DNA from 3 places in the Streptomyces sp. NPDC053542 genome. Region 1 is predicted to be linked to each of the others. Evidence: predicted binding sites of a transcription regulator. Region 1 holds the regulator's gene; each other region holds the start of a gene.

The links. The regulator HrcA, encoded in region 1, represses chaperone genes, less so after heat shock. The targets are predictions, from matches to a motif close to TTNGCACTCNGNNNNNCNGAGTGCNAA.
Region 2: the regulator HrcA is predicted to act here: its motif matches at 3,992-4,018, upstream of groL (chaperonin GroEL).
Region 3: the regulator HrcA is predicted to act here: its motif matches at 4,133-4,159, upstream of groES (co-chaperone GroES).

Annotation. Positions count from the first base shown of each region.
Region 1 covers NZ_JBITXL010000004.1:429,470-435,059, reverse strand. Annotated here, with positions in the region: gene hemW (radical SAM family heme chaperone HemW) at 1-937, shown strand, start outside; gene ACIGXO_RS13675 (DUF3097 domain-containing protein) at 987-1,814, opposite strand; gene ACIGXO_RS13670 (MBL fold metallo-hydrolase) at 1,854-2,588, opposite strand; gene hrcA (heat-inducible transcriptional repressor HrcA) at 2,863-3,879, shown strand; gene dnaJ (molecular chaperone DnaJ) at 3,880-5,016, shown strand; gene ACIGXO_RS13655 (nitronate monooxygenase) at 5,129-5,590, shown strand, end outside.
Region 2 covers NZ_JBITXL010000008.1:168,605-174,194, forward strand. Annotated here, with positions in the region: gene ACIGXO_RS23460 (trehalose-6-phosphate synthase) at 1-151, opposite strand, end outside; gene ACIGXO_RS23465 (glucosyl-3-phosphoglycerate synthase) at 204-1,169, opposite strand; SAM riboswitch class I at 1,320-1,478, shown strand; gene thrC (threonine synthase) at 1,496-2,785, shown strand; gene ACIGXO_RS23475 (MoaD/ThiS family protein) at 2,860-3,138, shown strand; gene ACIGXO_RS23480 (cold-shock protein) at 3,603-3,806, shown strand; gene groL (chaperonin GroEL) at 4,181-5,590, shown strand, end outside.
Region 3 covers NZ_JBITXL010000006.1:356,407-361,996, reverse strand. Annotated here, with positions in the region: gene ACIGXO_RS19405 (hypothetical protein) at 1-403, opposite strand, end outside; gene tsaB (tRNA (adenosine(37)-N6)-threonylcarbamoyltransferase complex dimerization subunit type 1 TsaB) at 523-1,212, shown strand; gene rimI (ribosomal protein S18-alanine N-acetyltransferase) at 1,263-1,733, shown strand; gene tsaD (tRNA (adenosine(37)-N6)-threonylcarbamoyltransferase complex transferase subunit TsaD) at 1,726-2,859, shown strand; gene ACIGXO_RS19385 (methyltransferase domain-containing protein) at 2,877-4,073, opposite strand; gene groES (co-chaperone GroES) at 4,349-4,657, shown strand; gene groL (chaperonin GroEL) at 4,787-5,590, shown strand, end outside.

The DNA of each region.
Region 1 (5,590 bases):
CACGCCGACGCTGCTCCCGGCGGCGGATCTGGGGCGCATGCTCGCCGCCATCCGCGAGGAATTCGGCTTCACGCCGGGTGCGGAGATCACCACGGAGGCGAATCCGGAGTCCGTGGACCCGCGGTATCTGGAGGAGCTGCGAGCGGGCGGCTTCAACCGGGTGTCCTTCGGCATGCAGTCCGCGCGTCAGCACGTACTCAAGATCCTCGACCGTACGCACACGCCCGGGCGCCCCGAGGCGTGCGTCGCCGAGGCCCGCGCCGCCGGCTTCGACCACGTCAACCTCGACCTGATCTACGGCACGCCGGGGGAGACGGACGAGGACTGGCGGGCGTCGCTGGACGCGGCGATCGGCGCGGGTCCCGACCATGTCTCGGCCTACGCCCTCATCGTCGAGGAGGGCACCCAGCTCGCCCGCCGCATCCGCCGCGGCGAGGTCCCCATGACGGACGACGACGAGCACGCCGACCGCTACCTCATCGCCGAGGAGGCCCTCACCGCCGCGGGCTTCACCTGGTACGAGGTCTCCAACTGGGCCACCACGGAAGCGGCCCGCTGCCGGCACAACGAGCTGTACTGGACCGGCGCCGACTGGTGGGGCGCGGGCCCCGGCGCGCACAGCCACGTGGGCGGCGTGCGGTGGTGGAACGCGAAGCACCCGGGCGCTTACGCGCAGGCCCTCTCGGAAGGCCGCACCCCGGGCGCGGGCCGCGAGGTCCTCTCGGACGAGGACCGCCGGGTGGAGCGCATCCTGCTGGAGCTGCGGCTGGCGGCGGGGTGCCCCTTGGAGCTGCTCGCTCCTGCGGGACTGGCGGCTTCCCGCCGGGCGCTCGTGGACGGCCTGCTGGAGTCCGGGCCGTACAAGGCCGGGCGGGCGGTCCTGACGCTGCGTGGCCGGCTCCTCGCGGATGCCGTGGTGCGCGACCTGGTCGACTGACCCGCCGTCCCGGCCGAGGTCTTGCCCTCAATCGCCGGGCGGGCTTGATTCAGGCGGGCGCCGTCACGAAGTCGATCAGCTCTTCCACCCGTCCCAGCAGCGCCGGCTCCAGGTCCTTGTAGGAGTGGACCGAGCCGAGGATGCGCTGCCAGGCGGCGCCCGTGTTCTCCGGCCAGCGCAGGGACCGGCAGACGCCCGTCTTCCAGTCCTGGCCGCGCGGTACGGACGGCCACTCCGCGATGCCCACGGACGACGGCTTCACGGCTTCCCAGATGTCGATGTACGGGTGGCCGACGATCAGGACGTTCGCGTCCGTGACCGAGGCCGCGATGCGGGACTCCTTGGAGCCGGGCACCAGGTGGTCGACGAGGACGCCGAGGCGGGCGTCCGGGCCGGGGGAGAAGGAGTGGACGATCGCCGGGAGGTCGTCGATGCCTTCGAGGTACTCCACGACGACGCCCTCGATGCGCAGGTCGTCGCCCCAGACGCGTTCGACCAGCTCCGCGTCGTGGCGGCCCTCCACGTAGATGCGCCCGGCGCGGGCGACGCGGGCGCGGGCGCCGGGGACGGCGAGTGAGCCGGAGGCGGTACGGGCCGGGCCCTGCTGCCGGGGCCGCGCGGACGGCCGTACGAGGGTGACGACCTTGCCCTCCAGGAGGAAGCCGCGGGGCGTCATCGGGAAGACACGCTGCTTGCCGAAGCGGTCCTCCAGGGTGACGGTCGGCCCCTCGGCCGTCTTCTCGCAGCGGATGACGGCACCGCAGTAACCGGTGGTGATCTCCTCGACGACCAGGTCGGGCTCGGCGGGGACCTCGGGGGCGGGCTTCTGCTTCTTCCAGGGCGGGGTGAGGTCGGGCCCGTACTGTCTGCTGCGCATTCGACAGACGATATGCGGGGAGCACGTCGCCCGTGCGGGCTATTCGGGCGACACGCCGAAGCGGCGGGCCAGCTCGTCGCGCTGGGTGCGGACGAAGCGGGCATCCACGACGGCGCCGTGGCCGGGGACGTAGCGGGCGTCCTCGCCGCCGAGGGAGAGGAGCCGGTCCAGCGCGGCCGGCCAGCAGGCGGGCAGCGCGTCCGGACCGGCCTGCGGCTCGCCCGACTCCTCGACGAGGTCGCCGCAGAACACCACCTCGGGCCCGCCCGCGCTGCCCCGCACGCACACCGCGAGGTCGTGCGCGCTGTGCCCGGGCCCGACGTTCGCCAGCAGGACGTGCCGGTCGCCCAGGTCCAGGGTCCGTTCGCCGCAGACCGCGTGCTGCGGGACCACCAGGGTGTCCACCGCCTCGGCCGCCGCCTCCGGGTCGGCCCCGTTCCGTACCGCGTCGGTGAGCAGCGCCTCCGGCTCGCGGCGCAGCAGCTCGGCCATGCCGGTCGCGCCGAAGACCGTCACGCCCGCGAACGCCGCCGTGCCCAGTACATGATCGAAGTGCGGGTGGGTGAGCGCGATGTGGGACACCTCACGGCCCAGTACGCCGCGCACCTGGCGGCGCAGCCCGGCGCCCTCGGCCAGCCCGGACCCGGTGTCGACCAGGAGGACGCCGGTGGTGCCCGCCACGACGCCGACCGTGGCGTCCCACTGGGGCAGCCGGCGCCGGGCGACCCCGTCGGCGAGCCGCTCCCACCCTGCCTCTTCCCAAGTCGTGCCCATACCGCGACGCTAGCCCGGATACCGGGAAATCGCCCGCTGCCGCCGGGGCTGACCTGGGCGGATCCCGGGAACATGGACCGGCCGCGGCGCGATACGGTGGCCCGCCGGGCCGCGCGCCGCGGTGCCCGGCCTTGCCCTGGCCGTGCTACCCGGCCGTACACTGGTTCAGGGTTTGGCACTCGGACCGGTCGAGTGCCAGGGACAGCCGGCCGGACCCCGGCCGGACAGCGGCCGCAGCGGCCCAGGGGAGAGCGCGGGACTGGAGGTGTGCGCGATGCTCAGCGAACGCAGACTCGAAGTGCTGCGTGCCATCGTCCAGGACTACGTGGGCACCGAGGAGCCGGTCGGATCGAAGGCCCTCACGGAGCGCCACCGGCTCGGCGTCTCGCCGGCCACGGTCCGCAACGACATGGCGGTGCTCGAGGAGGAGGGCTTCATCGCCCAGCCTCATACGAGCGCCGGACGCATCCCCACCGACAAGGGCTACCGCCTCTTCGTCGACAAGCTGGCGGCCGTCAAGCCGCTCTCCGGCCCCGAGCGCCGGGCGATCCACAGCTTCCTCGACAGCGCGGTGGACCTCGACGACGTCGTGGCCCGTACGGTACGGCTGCTCGCGCAGCTGACCCGGCAGGTCGCGGTGGTCCAGTACCCCTCGCTGACCCGCTCCACCGTCCGCCACGTCGAGCTGCTGTCGCTGGCCCCGGCCCGGCTGATGCTCGTCCTGATCACGGACACCGGACGGGTCGAGCAGCGCATGATCGACTGCCCGGCGCCGTTCGGCGAAACGTCCCTGGCGGACCTGCGGGCCCGGCTCAACAGCCGGGTGGTGGGGCGCCGGTTCACCGACGTGCCGCAGCTGGTGCAGGACCTGCCCGAGTCCTTCGAGACGGAGGACCGCGGCACGGTCTCGACAGTGCTGTCGGTGTTGCTGGAGACTCTGGTGGAGGAGACCGAAGAGCGGCTGATGATCGGCGGTACCGCCAATCTCACGCGCTTCGGACATGATTTCCCGCTGACGATCCGGCCGGTGCTGGAGGCACTTGAGGAGCAGGTCGTGCTCCTCAAGCTGCTGGGAGAGGCCAAGGATTCGAGCATGACCGTGCGCATCGGGCACGAGAACGCTCATGAGGGCCTCACTTCCACATCGGTCGTCGCCGTCGGCTACGGTTCGGGCGACGAGGCAGTCGCCAAACTCGGCGTGGTCGGACCGACCCGCATGGACTACCCCGGAACGATGGGAGCGGTACGCGCAGTGGCACGTTACGTCGGACAGATCCTGGCGGAGTCGTAAGTGGCCACGGACTATTACGCGGTCCTCGGTGTCAGCCGCGACGCCTCGCAGGACCAGATCAAGAAGGCTTTCCGGCGGCTGGCGCGCGAGCTGCACCCGGACGTGAACCCGGATCCCAAGACCCAGGAGCGGTTCAAGGAGATCAACGCCGCTTACGAGGTGCTGTCGGACCCGCAGAAGAAGCAGGTCTACGACCTCGGCGGCGACCCGATGTCCCAGGGCGGGGGCGCCGGCGGGGCCGGCGGCTTCGGCGCGGGCTTCGGCAACTTCTCCGACATCATGGACGCGTTCTTCGGCACGGCGTCGCAGCGCGGGCCGCGCTCGCGCACCCGCCGCGGCCAGGACGCCATGATCCGGCTGGACGTGGAGCTGCACGAGGCCGCGTTCGGTACGACCAAGGACATCCAGGTCGACACCGCCATCGTGTGTACGACCTGTACGGGTGAGGGCGCCGCCCCCGGCACCTCCGCGCAGACCTGTGACATGTGCCGGGGCCGCGGTGAGGTCTCGCAAGTCACCCGGTCCTTCCTGGGCCAGGTCATGACCTCGCGGCCCTGCCCGCAGTGCCAGGGCTTCGGCACGGTCGTGCCGACCCCGTGCCCCGAGTGCGCGGGCGACGGCCGTATCCGGTCCCGCCGTACGCTCACGGTCAAGATCCCGGCCGGTGTCGACAACGGCACCCGGATCCAGCTCGCGGGCGAGGGCGAGGTCGGCCCCGGCGGCGGCCCCGCCGGCGACCTGTACGTCGAGATCCACGAGGTCGCGCACCCGGTGTTCCAGCGCCGCGGCGACGACCTGCACTGCACGGTCACCATCCCGATGACCGCGGCGGCGCTGGGCACGAAGTGCCCGCTGGAGACGCTGGACGGAGTACGGGACGTCGACATCCGGCCCGGCACCCAGTCCGGCCAGTCGATCCCGCTGCACGGCTGCGGCATCACGCACCTGCGCGGCGGCGGCCGCGGTGACCTGGTCGTGCACGTCGAGGTCCAGACCCCGAGCAAGCTCGACCCGGAGCAGGAGGAGCTGCTGCGCCGGCTCGCCAAGCTGCGCGGCGAGGAGCGTCCGACGGGACAGTTCCAGCCGGGCCAGCAGGGGCTGTTCTCGCGCCTCAAAGATGCCTTCAACGGACGATGAGGCGAGGGGGCGAGGCCGTCCTCACGGATGGTGAACCGCTCCGGAATATGTGTGTAAGTGGCACGGTCGCCCCGATTCCAGGGGCGGCCGTGACGCGTGACACGATGTGGGCATGCCCACCGCGCTGACCGATCTGTGCCGCCATCCGATTGTGCAGGCCCCCATGGCGGGCGGCGCCTCGTGTCCCGAGCTGGCCGCAGCCGTCAGTGCGGCCGGCGGCCTGGGCTTCCTCGCGGCCGGATACAAGACGGCCGACGGCATGTACCAGGAGATCACCCGGGTACGCGGGCTGACCGACCGCCCCTTCGGCGTGAACCTCTTCATGCCGCAGCCGGAGCTCGCCGACTCCGCCGCCGTCGAGGTCTACCGCGAACAGCTCGCGGGCGAGGCCACCTGGTACGAGACCGAGCTCGGCGACACCGCGGGCTCCGCCGACGACGGGTACGACGCCAAGCTCGCCGTCCTGCGCGAGGACCCCGTGCCGGTGGTCTCCTTCACCTTCGGCTGCCCGGACCGCAAGACCCTGCAGGCCCTCGACCGGGCCGGCACGTACACCGTCGTCACGGTCACCACG
Region 2 (5,590 bases), on a different contig from region 1:
CCCCGGCGTCCGGGCCGATGGCGGAGAGACCTGAGACCAGACCGCCGCCGCCCCGCCGGGAGGTCAGCGTGCCGTCCTCGCCCAAGGCGTAGGAGACCGGACCGCGGTTGGACGCGACAAGAACCTGGGCACCTGAGCTGGAGGAGACCATGCCGATGACCTAACCCGCCATAGATCCGCTCAAACGTGCGGCCGCCCGGCCCTCATGCCGCGCGCCGCTCCGCGTACTCCGGTATGTCCCGCATCGGCGGCCGCTCCTCGGTGTCCACGTCGGTCGTCCGCGGTACGAACCCGCCCTGCTCCCCGCGGTCGAACTGGGTCAGCCGGGGCCGTACGAGGTGGCCGCGGGCCAGCCGCAGCTGGGCGGTGCGGTAGATCGCCGCGGCCATCCGGCCGAGCGCCTGCCCGTCCTGGTGCCGGTGCCTGCGCACGCCCACGTCCACCTGCGCCAGCGCGTCCAGGCCGACCGTGTGCAGCGCGTCGACCAGCAGGCCCAGCTCGACGCCGTACCCGACGGGGAAGGGCAGCTGTTCGAGCAGCGAACGGCGGGCCGCGTACTCGCCGCCCAGCGGCTGGACGAAGCCGGCCAGCTGCGGCCAGTGCAGATTGAGCAGCGGGCGGGCCACCAGCTCGGTGACCCGTCCTCCCTGGCCGGCCTTCGGGCCGCCGGCGCCCTCGCCCAGCGGCCGGTCGTACATCGCCTTCACGAACTGCACCTGCGGCTCGGTCAGCAGCGGCCCGACGATGCCGGACACGAAGTCGGCGGAGAACTCGCGCAGGTCGGCGTCGACGAAGCAGACGATGTCGCCGCTGGTGGCCAGCAGCGAGCGCCACAGCACCTCGCCCTTGCCGGGCACCGTCGCCAGCCGGGGCAGGACCGCGTCGCGGTGCACGACGCGGGCGCCCGCGGCGGCCGCGACCTCGGCGGTGCGGTCGGCGGAGCCGGAGTCCACCACGATCAGCTCATCGACCAGCGGCACCGCGGCGGACATCAGATCGCGCCGGATGATCTCCACGATCGTGCCGACCGTGGCCTCCTCGTCGAGCGCGGGCAGCACTACGCTGACCGTCTGCCCGGTGCGGTTCTTCGCGGCCAACAGCTGGTCGAGCGGTCGGTCGGCGGCTGACCAGGAGCGGCCGGTCAGCCAGCGCTCCACCTCTTCCAGCACCTGTCCGTCTCCTTAAAGTGATCCATCTCGCGCATCGGACGACTATCTCAACCGTCCATGCCTTCGGTTACAGTCTTGAACAACGCGGATGACCACCGCATGCCGGGGTCACCGCTGAACAAACGCCTGTGTTTCGTACGCAGGCCATACCGCTCATCCAGAGGGGCAGAGGGATACGGCCCGTTGAAGCCCCGGCAACCCTCCAGCCGGTCTTGCCGCCAGGACGCTGATGTCCGCCGCGCGAGGCTCCCGGCTAGGGAAGGTGCCAAATCCGTCTCACGGCGAGATGCGTCGTGAGGAAGATGAGGAGAAAGGGCCTCGCCTCCATGGCTGTGCAAGCTTCCGAAAGCACCACCACCTCTGCCGTCTCTCTCGGCCCCGCCGCCGCGCTGTCCTGTCGCGAGTGCGGTACGCGCTTCCCGCTCGGCCCGATCTTCGCGTGCCAGGAATGTTTCGGGCCGCTCGAAGTGGCCTACGACCTGCCGAGCGGCGACCCCGAGGGCCTGAAGAAGCAGATCGAGGCCGGTCCGAACAACATCTGGCGGTACGCGCCGCTGCTGCCCGTCCCCGCCGACGTGGCCGACAAGCCCAACCTGAACCCGGGCTTCACCAAGCTGGTCCAGGCCGACCGCCTCGCCGCCGAGCTCGGCGTCACCGGCGGCCTGTACGTCAAGGACGACTCCGGGAACCCGACGCACTCCTTCAAGGACCGCGTCGTGGCCATCGCCGTCGAGGCGGCGCGCGCCTTCGGCTTCACCACCCTGTCCTGCTCCTCGACCGGCAACCTGGCCGGCGCGGTCGGCGCCGCGGCGCGCCGGGCGGGCTTCCGCTCCTGCGTGTTCATCCCGCACGACCTGGAGGCCGGCAAGGTCGTCATGGCCGCGGTCTACGGTGGCGACCTGGTCGGCATCGAGGGCAACTACGACGACGTCAACCGCTTCTGCTCCGAGCTCATCGGCGACCCGCTGGGCGAGGGCTGGGGCTTCGTGAACGTCAACCTCCGCCCGTACTACGGCGAGGGTTCCAAGACGCTCGCGTACGAGATCTGCGAGCAGCTCGGCTGGGAGCTGCCGGACCAGCTGGTCATCCCGATCGCCTCGGGCTCGCAGCTCACGAAGATCGACAAGGGGCTCAAGGAGCTCATCGCGCTCGGCCTGGTCGAGGACAAGCCGTACAAGATCTTCGGCGCCCAGGCCGAGGGCTGCTCGCCGGTGTCCACCGCCTTCAAGGCCGGCCACGACGTCGTACGCCCGCAGAAGCCGAACACCATCGCCAAGTCGCTGGCCATCGGCAACCCGGCGGACGGCCCGTACGTGCTCGACATCGCCCGCCGCACCGGCGGTGCCGTCGAGGACGTCAACGACGAGCAGGTCGTGGACGCGATCAAGCTGCTGGCCCGCACGGAGGGCATCTTCGCGGAGACCGCGGGCGGCGTGACCGTCGGCGTCACCAAGAAGCTCATCGAGAACGGCCAGATCGACCCGGCGAAGTCCCTGGTCGTCCTCAACACCGGTGACGGCCTGAAGACGCTGGACGCTGTCGCGCCGACCACCGGGCCGACCGCGACCATCCGTCCGAGCCTGGACGCGTTCCGCGAGGCCGGCCTCGACAAGTAAGAGCCTGTGTCATGACACAGCCTCTAAGCGCCCGCACGCGCTGTTCCCCGGTCCCTGAAAGGTAGAAGATCCCCATGAGCGTCAACGTCCGCATCCCCACCATCCTGCGCACCTACACCGGCGGCCAGGCCGAGGTCTCCGCAGAGGGCGCGAACCTCTCCGAGGTCATCGCGGACCTGGAGAAGAACCACAACGGCATCGCGGCCCGCGTCCTGGACGACCAGGGCAAGCTGCGCCGCTTCGTGAACGTCTACGTCAACGACGACGACGTGCGCTTCGAGCAGGGCCTGGAGACCCCGACGCCGGACGGCGCCGGCGTCTCGATCATCCCCGCGGTGGCCGGCGGCTGCTGAAGCCCGCCGCCTTTCGCGCACGCCCCTGCGTGCGCCCTGTGTGCGCCCCCTGTGCACCGCCTCGTGGGTGACTGCATACGCCTCCTGGAATCGCCCCGTCCGCAGCAAAAGCGGACGGGGCGATTCCATGTCGTTAAAGGCGATACAGTTGAGGTGAATCCTCTTCGCGCGCGTGCCCCACGCATATGAGAACGCGACAAGATGTGCACAAAGTGTGTGCGTATTTTGTCGCGTTGATGAGCTATGCCCGGCCCGGCTTGCCCAGAATTATTGAGACTTCGCCGCAAATCGGCGAATGGTCGTGGGCAGAATTCTCGTCCGATTGACCTGTTGCGCTGGGCATCGGTGCAGATACATTCAGCGGCGGTCGACGCGTTCCGGCGCACACCCTCCTTGGGGGTGAGGTCTGACCCGGGTCCGCGGAGTGCGGTCCTGCGCAAGGGCCAGCAATAGGGGAGTTAGGAATGGCTCAGGGCACCGTCAAGTGGTTCAACGCGGAGAAGGGGTACGGCTTCATCGCGGTCGACGGTGGTGCGGATGTTTTCGTCCACTACAGCGCGATCCAGATGGACGGCTACCGCACCCTTGAGGAAGGTCAGCGGGTCGAGTTCGAGATCTCGCAGGGCCAGAAGGGGCCGCAGGCGGACATGGTTCGCGTGGCCGGCTGAGCGCCGACCGACTGCAGCGTACGGAGGCCCGTGCCCCCCTTGGGGGCGCGGGCCTTCTGTTGTGCACGGGCGCGTGCCGGCCCGGCCCCCTTGCGGCGCTGCCGCGCGGTCCCGCAGGCTGGCTGAGGCGCTTGCGCCCACCCGTCTCCCGGCCACCACCCCTCATCGAGCCTCCTTCGGAGGCGCTTGCACTCTAGGGTGCCGAGTGCTAATCATTGCGTTAGCACTCTGAAGGTGAGAGTGACAGAACTTCGGATCGGGCCGGTGAGGTCCGCGGTCCGGTGGGGCAGGGAACCACCGGGGCGCAGGCCGTCCGTCGCGGGCACCAGCGCGGTCCACTGCGTTTCCACCCCTGTCCGGGAGGACCACTTCACATGGCCAAGATCATCGCGTTCGACGAGGAGGCACGGCGCGGTCTCGAGCGCGGGATGAACCAGCTCGCCGACGCCGTCAAGGTCACCCTTGGCCCCAAGGGCCGCAACGTCGTCCTTGAGAAGAAGTGGGGCGCCCCCACGATCACCAACGATGGTGTCTCCATCGCCAAGGAGATCGAGCTCGAGGACCCGTACGAGAAGATCGGCGCCGAGCTGGTCAAGGAGGTCGCGAAGAAGACGGACGACGTCGCCGGTGACGGCACGACGACCGCGACCGTCCTGGCCCAGGCCCTGGTCCGCGAGGGCCTGCGCAACGTCGCGGCCGGCGCCAACCCGATGGCCCTGAAGCGCGGCATCGAGCGCGCCGTCGAGGCCGTCTCCGCCGCCCTGCTGGAGCAGGCGAAGGACGTGGAGACCAAGGAGCAGATCGCCTCCACCGCCTCCATCTCCGCGGCCGACACCCAGATCGGTGAGCTCATCGCCGAGGCCATGGACAAGGTCGGCAAGGAAGGCGTCATCACCGTCGAGGAGTCCCAGACCTTCGGTCTGGAGCTGGAGCTCACCGAGGGTATGCGCTTCGACAAGGGCTACATCTCGGCGTACTTCGCCACCGACATGGAGCGTATGGAGGCGTCGCTCGACGACCCGTACATCCTGATCGTCAACTCCAAGATCTCCAACGTGAAGGACCTCCTCCCGCTGCTGGAGAAGGTCATGCAGTCGGGCAAGCCGCTGCTGATCATCGCGGAGGACGTCGAGGGCGAGGCCCTGTCGACCCTGGTCGTCAACAAGATCCGTGGCACCTTCAAGTCCGTCGCCGTGAAGGCCCCGGGCTTCGGTGACCGCCGCAAGGCCATGCTCGGCGACATCGCCATCCTCACCGGTGGCACCGTCATCTCCGAGGAGGTCGGCCTCAAGCTCGAGAACGCCGGTCTGGACCTCCTGGGCCGCGCCCGCAAGGTCGTCATCACCAAGGACGAGACCACCATCGTCGACGGTGCCGGTGACAGCGAGCAGGTTCAGGGCCGCGTCAACCAGATCCGCGCCGAGATCGAGAACAGCGACTCGGACTACGACCGCGAGAAGCTCCAGGAGCGTCTGGCGAAGCTGGCCGGCGGCGTGGCCGTCATCAAGGCCGGTGCCGCGACCGAGGTCGAGCTCAAGGAGCGCAAGCACCGCATCGAGGACGCCGTTCGCAACGCGAAGGCGGCCGTCGAGGAGGGCATCGTCGCCGGCGGTGGCGTCGCCCTGCTGCAGGCTTCCTCGGTCTTCGACAAGCTCGAGCTCGAGGGCGACGAGGCCACCGGTGCCGCCGCTGTGAAGCTGGCCCTGGAGGCCCCGCTGAAGCAGATCTCCATCAACGGCGGCCTCGAGGGCGGCGTCGTGGTGGAGAAGGTGCGCAACCTGGCC
Region 3 (5,590 bases), on a different contig from region 1:
CGATCGGAATGCCGTCGGAGCCGGTCACGCTCGCGGAGCGCGTGGTCACCGTGTACGCCCCCGGCGCCGGGCTGACCGTGCTCGGCACGACCTCGTACGTGCGCAGGACCTGGTCCTTCGGGCCGACCAGCCACACCCGCCGGGCGTCCAGCGCGTACACCACCCGCTGGCCCGTACCGGAGTGCGCCGGTACCGCGGTCTCCCGCCGCTGCTTCTCCGCCGCCGACTCCTTGGGCGCCCGGTGTCCCGACGGCGCGGGCGAGGCCACGGCGCCGCCCTTGGCCGACCGGACCGGCTCCAGCGTGCCGCCGGCTTCCGCCGACGCCTGGAAGGCCAGGAAGCCGACCGCGGCCAGCGCGGCCACAGTGAGAGCCGTCACGATCGAGCTGCTCCTAGCGGCCACCGCCGTGCCACCTTTCCGTACGGTCCGTACGCGTCAGAAGTCCGAAGTCCCCGCGCGCAGCCTACCGGCGAGTGCGGTACCCGGCAGGGCGGTGCCCGCCGCGCCGTAGTCTTGAGGGCGTGCTGCTGCTTGCCCTTGACACCGCGACCCCCGCCGTTTCCGCCGCCCTGCTCAGCTGCGACCCCGCCCCGGAGGGCGGCGCGGCCGCTCCCCGCGTGCTCGCCGAGGCGCGCGAGGTGGACGCGCGCCGCCACGGCGAACTGCTGCTGCCCGCCGTCGACCGGGTGCTCGGCGAGGCCGGCCTGAAGCTCGACGCGGTGACGGACATCGTCGTCGGCGTCGGCCCCGGCCCGTACACGGGCCTGCGCGTCGGCCTGGTCACCGCCGCCACCTTCGGCGCCGCCCTGGACGTGCCCGTGCACGGCCTGTGCACGCTGGACGGCCTCGCGTACGCCTCCGGGATCGAGGAGCCGTTCGTGGTCGCCACGGACGCGCGCCGCAAGGAGGTCTACTGGGCCCGGTACGCGGACTTCCGTACCCGGCTGACCGACCCCGCCGTCGACCGCCCGGCCGACATCGCCGAGCAGGTCGCCGGGGTACCGGCCGTGGGCGCGGGCGCCCTCCTGTACGCCGACACGTTCGACGGCGTACGGACGGACGGGCCCGAGTACCAGTCCGCCGCGGCCCTCGGCACGCTCGCCGCCGAGAAGCTGGCCCGCGGCGAGGAGCTGCTGCCCCCGCTGCCGCTGTACCTGCGCCGCCCCGACGCCCAGGTGCCGGCCAACTACAAGGTGGTCACTCCCAAGTGACCGCCCACGCTGCCCGGTCCGCCACGGAGCCCGCCGCCACGCTGCGCGAGATGCGCTGGTGGGACATCGAGCCGGTGCTGGCGCTGGAGGAGGAACTGTTCCCCGAGGACGCCTGGTCCCGGGGCATGTTCTGGTCCGAGCTGGCTCACGCGCGCGGGCCCGGCGCCAACCGGCACTACACCGTCGCCGAGCGGGACGGCCGGCTCGTCGGCTACGGCGGCCTCGCCGCCGTGGACGGCACCGGCGACGTCCAGACCATCGCCACCGCGCGTGACCAGTGGGGCTCCGGGCTCGGCGGCCGGCTGCTGACCGACCTGCTCACCGCCGCCCACACCTTCGAGTGCCACGAAGTGCTCCTCGAAGTACGCGTCGACAACCACCGGGCCCAGCGCCTGTACGAACGCTTCGGCTTCGAGCCGATCGGCTTCCGCCGCGGCTACTACCAGCCGGGCAACGTCGACGCGCTGGTCATGCGCTACACCACCGAATCCCTCGTACAAGGAACACCGATCAATGGCTGACGAACCGCTCGTCCTCGGCATCGAGACCTCCTGCGACGAAACCGGTGTCGGCATCGTCCGCGGCCACACCCTCCTGGCCGACGCGGTCGCCTCCAGCGTCGACGAACACGCCCGCTTCGGCGGCGTCGTCCCCGAGGTCGCCTCCCGCGCCCACCTGGAGGCCATGGTCCCCACGATCCAGCGCGCCCTGAAGGAGGCCGGCGTCGCCGCCTCCGACCTGGACGGCATCGCGGTCACGGCCGGTCCCGGCCTCGCCGGCGCCCTGCTCGTCGGCACCTCGGCGGCCAAGGCGTACGCGTACGCCCTCGGCAAGCCGCTGTACGGCGTCAACCACCTCGCCTCGCACATCTGCGTCGACCAGCTCGAACACGGCGCGCTGCCCGAGCCGACCATGGCGCTGCTGGTCTCCGGCGGCCACTCCTCGCTGTTGCTCGCGCCGGACATCACCTCCGACGTGCGGCCGCTGGGCTCGACCATCGACGACGCGGCGGGCGAGGCGTTCGACAAGGTCGCGCGGGTGCTGAACCTCGGCTTCCCCGGCGGCCCGGTCATCGACCGGATGGCCCGCGAGGGCGACCCGGAGGCCATCGCGTTCCCGCGCGGCCTGACCGGCTCCCGCGACCCGAAGTACGACTTCTCCTTCTCCGGCCTGAAGACCGCGGTGGCCCGCTGGATCGAGGCCAAGCGCGCGGCCGGTGAGGAGGTGCCGGTGGCCGACGTCTCCGCGTCCTTCCAGGAGGCGGTCGTGGACGTGCTGACGCGGAAGGCCGTCCGGGCCTGCAAGGACCACGGCGTGGACCACCTGATGATCGGCGGCGGCGTCGCGGCCAACTCGCGGCTGCGCGCGATGGCCGAGCGGCGCTGCGAGGACGCGGGCATCACGCTGCGCGTGCCGCGCCCGAAGCTGTGCACAGACAACGGCGCGATGGTCGCGGCCCTGGGCGCCGAGATGGTCGCCCGGAACCGCCCGCACTCCGCCTGGGAGCTGTCCGCCGACTCCTCCCTCCCGGTCACCGAGCCGCACGTGCCGGCCCCGGGCCACGAGCACCGGCACGGCGTCCCGCACTCCCACCACCACGGTCACGATCACGTGCACGAGGTCAGCAAGGACAACCTGTACTCCTGATCAGCCGGTACTCGTGATCAGCCGCTGACGGGCTTCGCGGGCTGTCCGACGAGCATCGTCGGGGCGCCCGCGACGCGGGTGAGGAGCACCGTGGCCGCGTTCGGGCCGCGGAGCTTCACCTTGCGGCGGATCTCCTCCGGCTCGACCGCGGAGCCGCGCTTCTTGACCGTCAGCACGCCGATCTCGCGTTCCCGGAGGAGTGCCTTGAGCTTCTTCAGGTTGAAGGGCAGCTCGTCGGTGATCTCGTAGGCGGCGGCGTACGGGGTGGGGCGCAGCTCGTCGGCGGTGATGTACGCGATGGTCTCGTCGATCAGGCCGCCGTCCAGCCCGTCCGCGACCTCCGCGACCAGGTGCGCGCGGATGACGGCGCCGTCCGGCTCGTAGAGGTAGCGGCCCACCGGGCGCACGGGCGGGTCGGGGAGCGGCGCCGTGGTGTGCAGCGCGGCGCCGGAGGGGAGCAGGGTCGCCCGTACCGATCCCGGGTCCGTGCCGAACCAGAGCACGGCCTCCTTCACGTCGCCGCCGTCCGAGATCCACTCCGCGGCGGCGTCCTCGGGGATCGCCTCGTGCGGGATGCCGGGCGCGATCTTCAGCGCGGCGCGGGGCGCCTTGCGGGCCGCCTCGATCGCCCAGGAGAGCGGCGGAGAGTACGCCTCGGGGTCGAAGATCCGGCCCCGGCCGCCCCGCCGCGCCGGGTCCACGAAGACCGCGTCGTACGGGCTCGTGTCGATCTCCGTGACGTCGGCGCACCGCACCTCGATGAGGTCCGCGAGCCCCAGCGCCTCGGCGTTCGCCCGCGCCACCTCCGCCGTCAGCGGGTCGTGGTCCACCGCCAGGACACGGATGCCGGCCCGCGCGTAGGCGATCGCGTCGCCGCCGATGCCGCTGCACAGGTCGGCGACGCTGCGTACGCCCAGCTCCGCGAGGCGGGCGGCGCGGTGCACGGCGACGGTGCGGCGGGTGGACTGCTCGACGCCGTTCGGGGTGAAGAACATCCGGTACGCGTCCTCGGCGCCGAACTTCGCGACCGCCCGCTGCCGCAGCCGGGCCTGCCCGAGGGCCGCGGACACCAGCTCGGCCGGGTGCTCGCGGCGCAACCGGGTGGCGGTGGCGAGTTCCTGGGCGGGGTCGTGGTCGCGGAGGCCGGCCAGCAGGGCCCGGCCCTCGTCGGTGAGCAGCGCGGAGAAGGCGTCGAGAGGGTTCACCCGGCCCATTCTGGGGCAGGTCACGGAACTGCCGACCGGACAGGTCATGGATCTCTTTTGGAGCCACGTTGGCACTCCGCTTGACCGAGTGCTAACCGCGTCATAGTCTCGGCGCTGGCACTCCCCGTTGGAGAGTGCCAAACAGCGAGCCGACCGGGCGCATGCCCGGAGAGCGAGCAAAAGCTACGCGCGACGGGCAGGTCCGGCACCCGCGACGACGGATCGACCTGGTCGCCACCTCAGACAGTTAACCCCGTGAGATCTCCGAAGGGGGAGGTCGGATCGTGACGACCGCCAGCTCCAAGGTTGCCATCAAGCCGCTCGAGGACCGCATTGTGGTCCAGCCGCTCGACGCCGAGCAGACCACGGCCTCGGGCCTGGTCATTCCGGACACCGCCAAGGAGAAGCCCCAGGAGGGCGTTGTCCTGGCCGTGGGCCCGGGCCGCTTCGAGGACGGTAACCGTCTTCCGCTCGACGTTTCCGTCGGCGACGTCGTGCTCTACAGCAAGTACGGCGGCACCGAGGTGAAGTACAACGGCGAGGAGTACCTCGTCCTCTCGGCCCGCGACGTTCTCGCGATCGTCGAGAAGTAAGCCGGAACCTGGGTTTTCCCAGGCCGACGCTTCACCCCAGCTGTTCTGATCTGCGCCCCTGGTTCCCGCGTCTCACCACCCGGGGCAGGGGCGCATTTCGTTGAGAGTACGACTAAGGACACGTAACTCATGGCGAAGATTCTGAAGTTCGACGAGGACGCCCGTCGCGCCCTCGAGCGCGGCGTCAACAAGCTTGCCGACACGGTCAAGGTGACGATCGGCCCCAAGGGCCGCAACGTCGTCATCGACAAGAAGTTCGGCGCCCCCACGATCACCAACGACGGTGTCACCATCGCGCGCGAGGTTGAGGTCGACGACCCGTACGAGAACCTCGGCGCCCAGCTGGTGAAGGAGGTGGCGACCAAGACCAACGACATCGCTGGTGACGGCACCACCACCGCCACCGTCCTGGCCCAGGCGCTGGTCCGCGAGGGCCTGCGCAACGTCGCCGCGGGTGCCTCCCCGGCCGCCCTGAAGAAGGGCATCGACGCCGCCGTCAAGGCCGTGTCCGACGACCTCCTCGCGATCGCCAGCCCGATCGACTCCAAGGAGGACATCGCCGCCGTGGCCGGCCTGTCCGCCCAGGACAAGCAGGTCGGTGAGCTCATCGCCGAGGCGATGGACAAGGTCGGCAAGGACGGTGTCATCACCGTCGAGGAGTCCAACACCTTCGGCCTGGAGCTCGACTTCACCGAGGGCATGGCCTTCGACAAGGGCTACCTCTCCCCGTACATGGTCACCGACCAGGAGCGGATGGAGGCCGTCCTCGAGGACCCGTACATCCTGATCCACCAGGGCAAGATCGCCTCGATCCAGGACCTGCTGCCGCTGCTGGAGAAGGTCATCCAGGCCGGTGGCTCCAAGCCGCTGCTGATCATCGCCGAGGACGTCGAGGGCGAGGCCCTGTCGACCCTGGTCGTGAACAAGATCCGC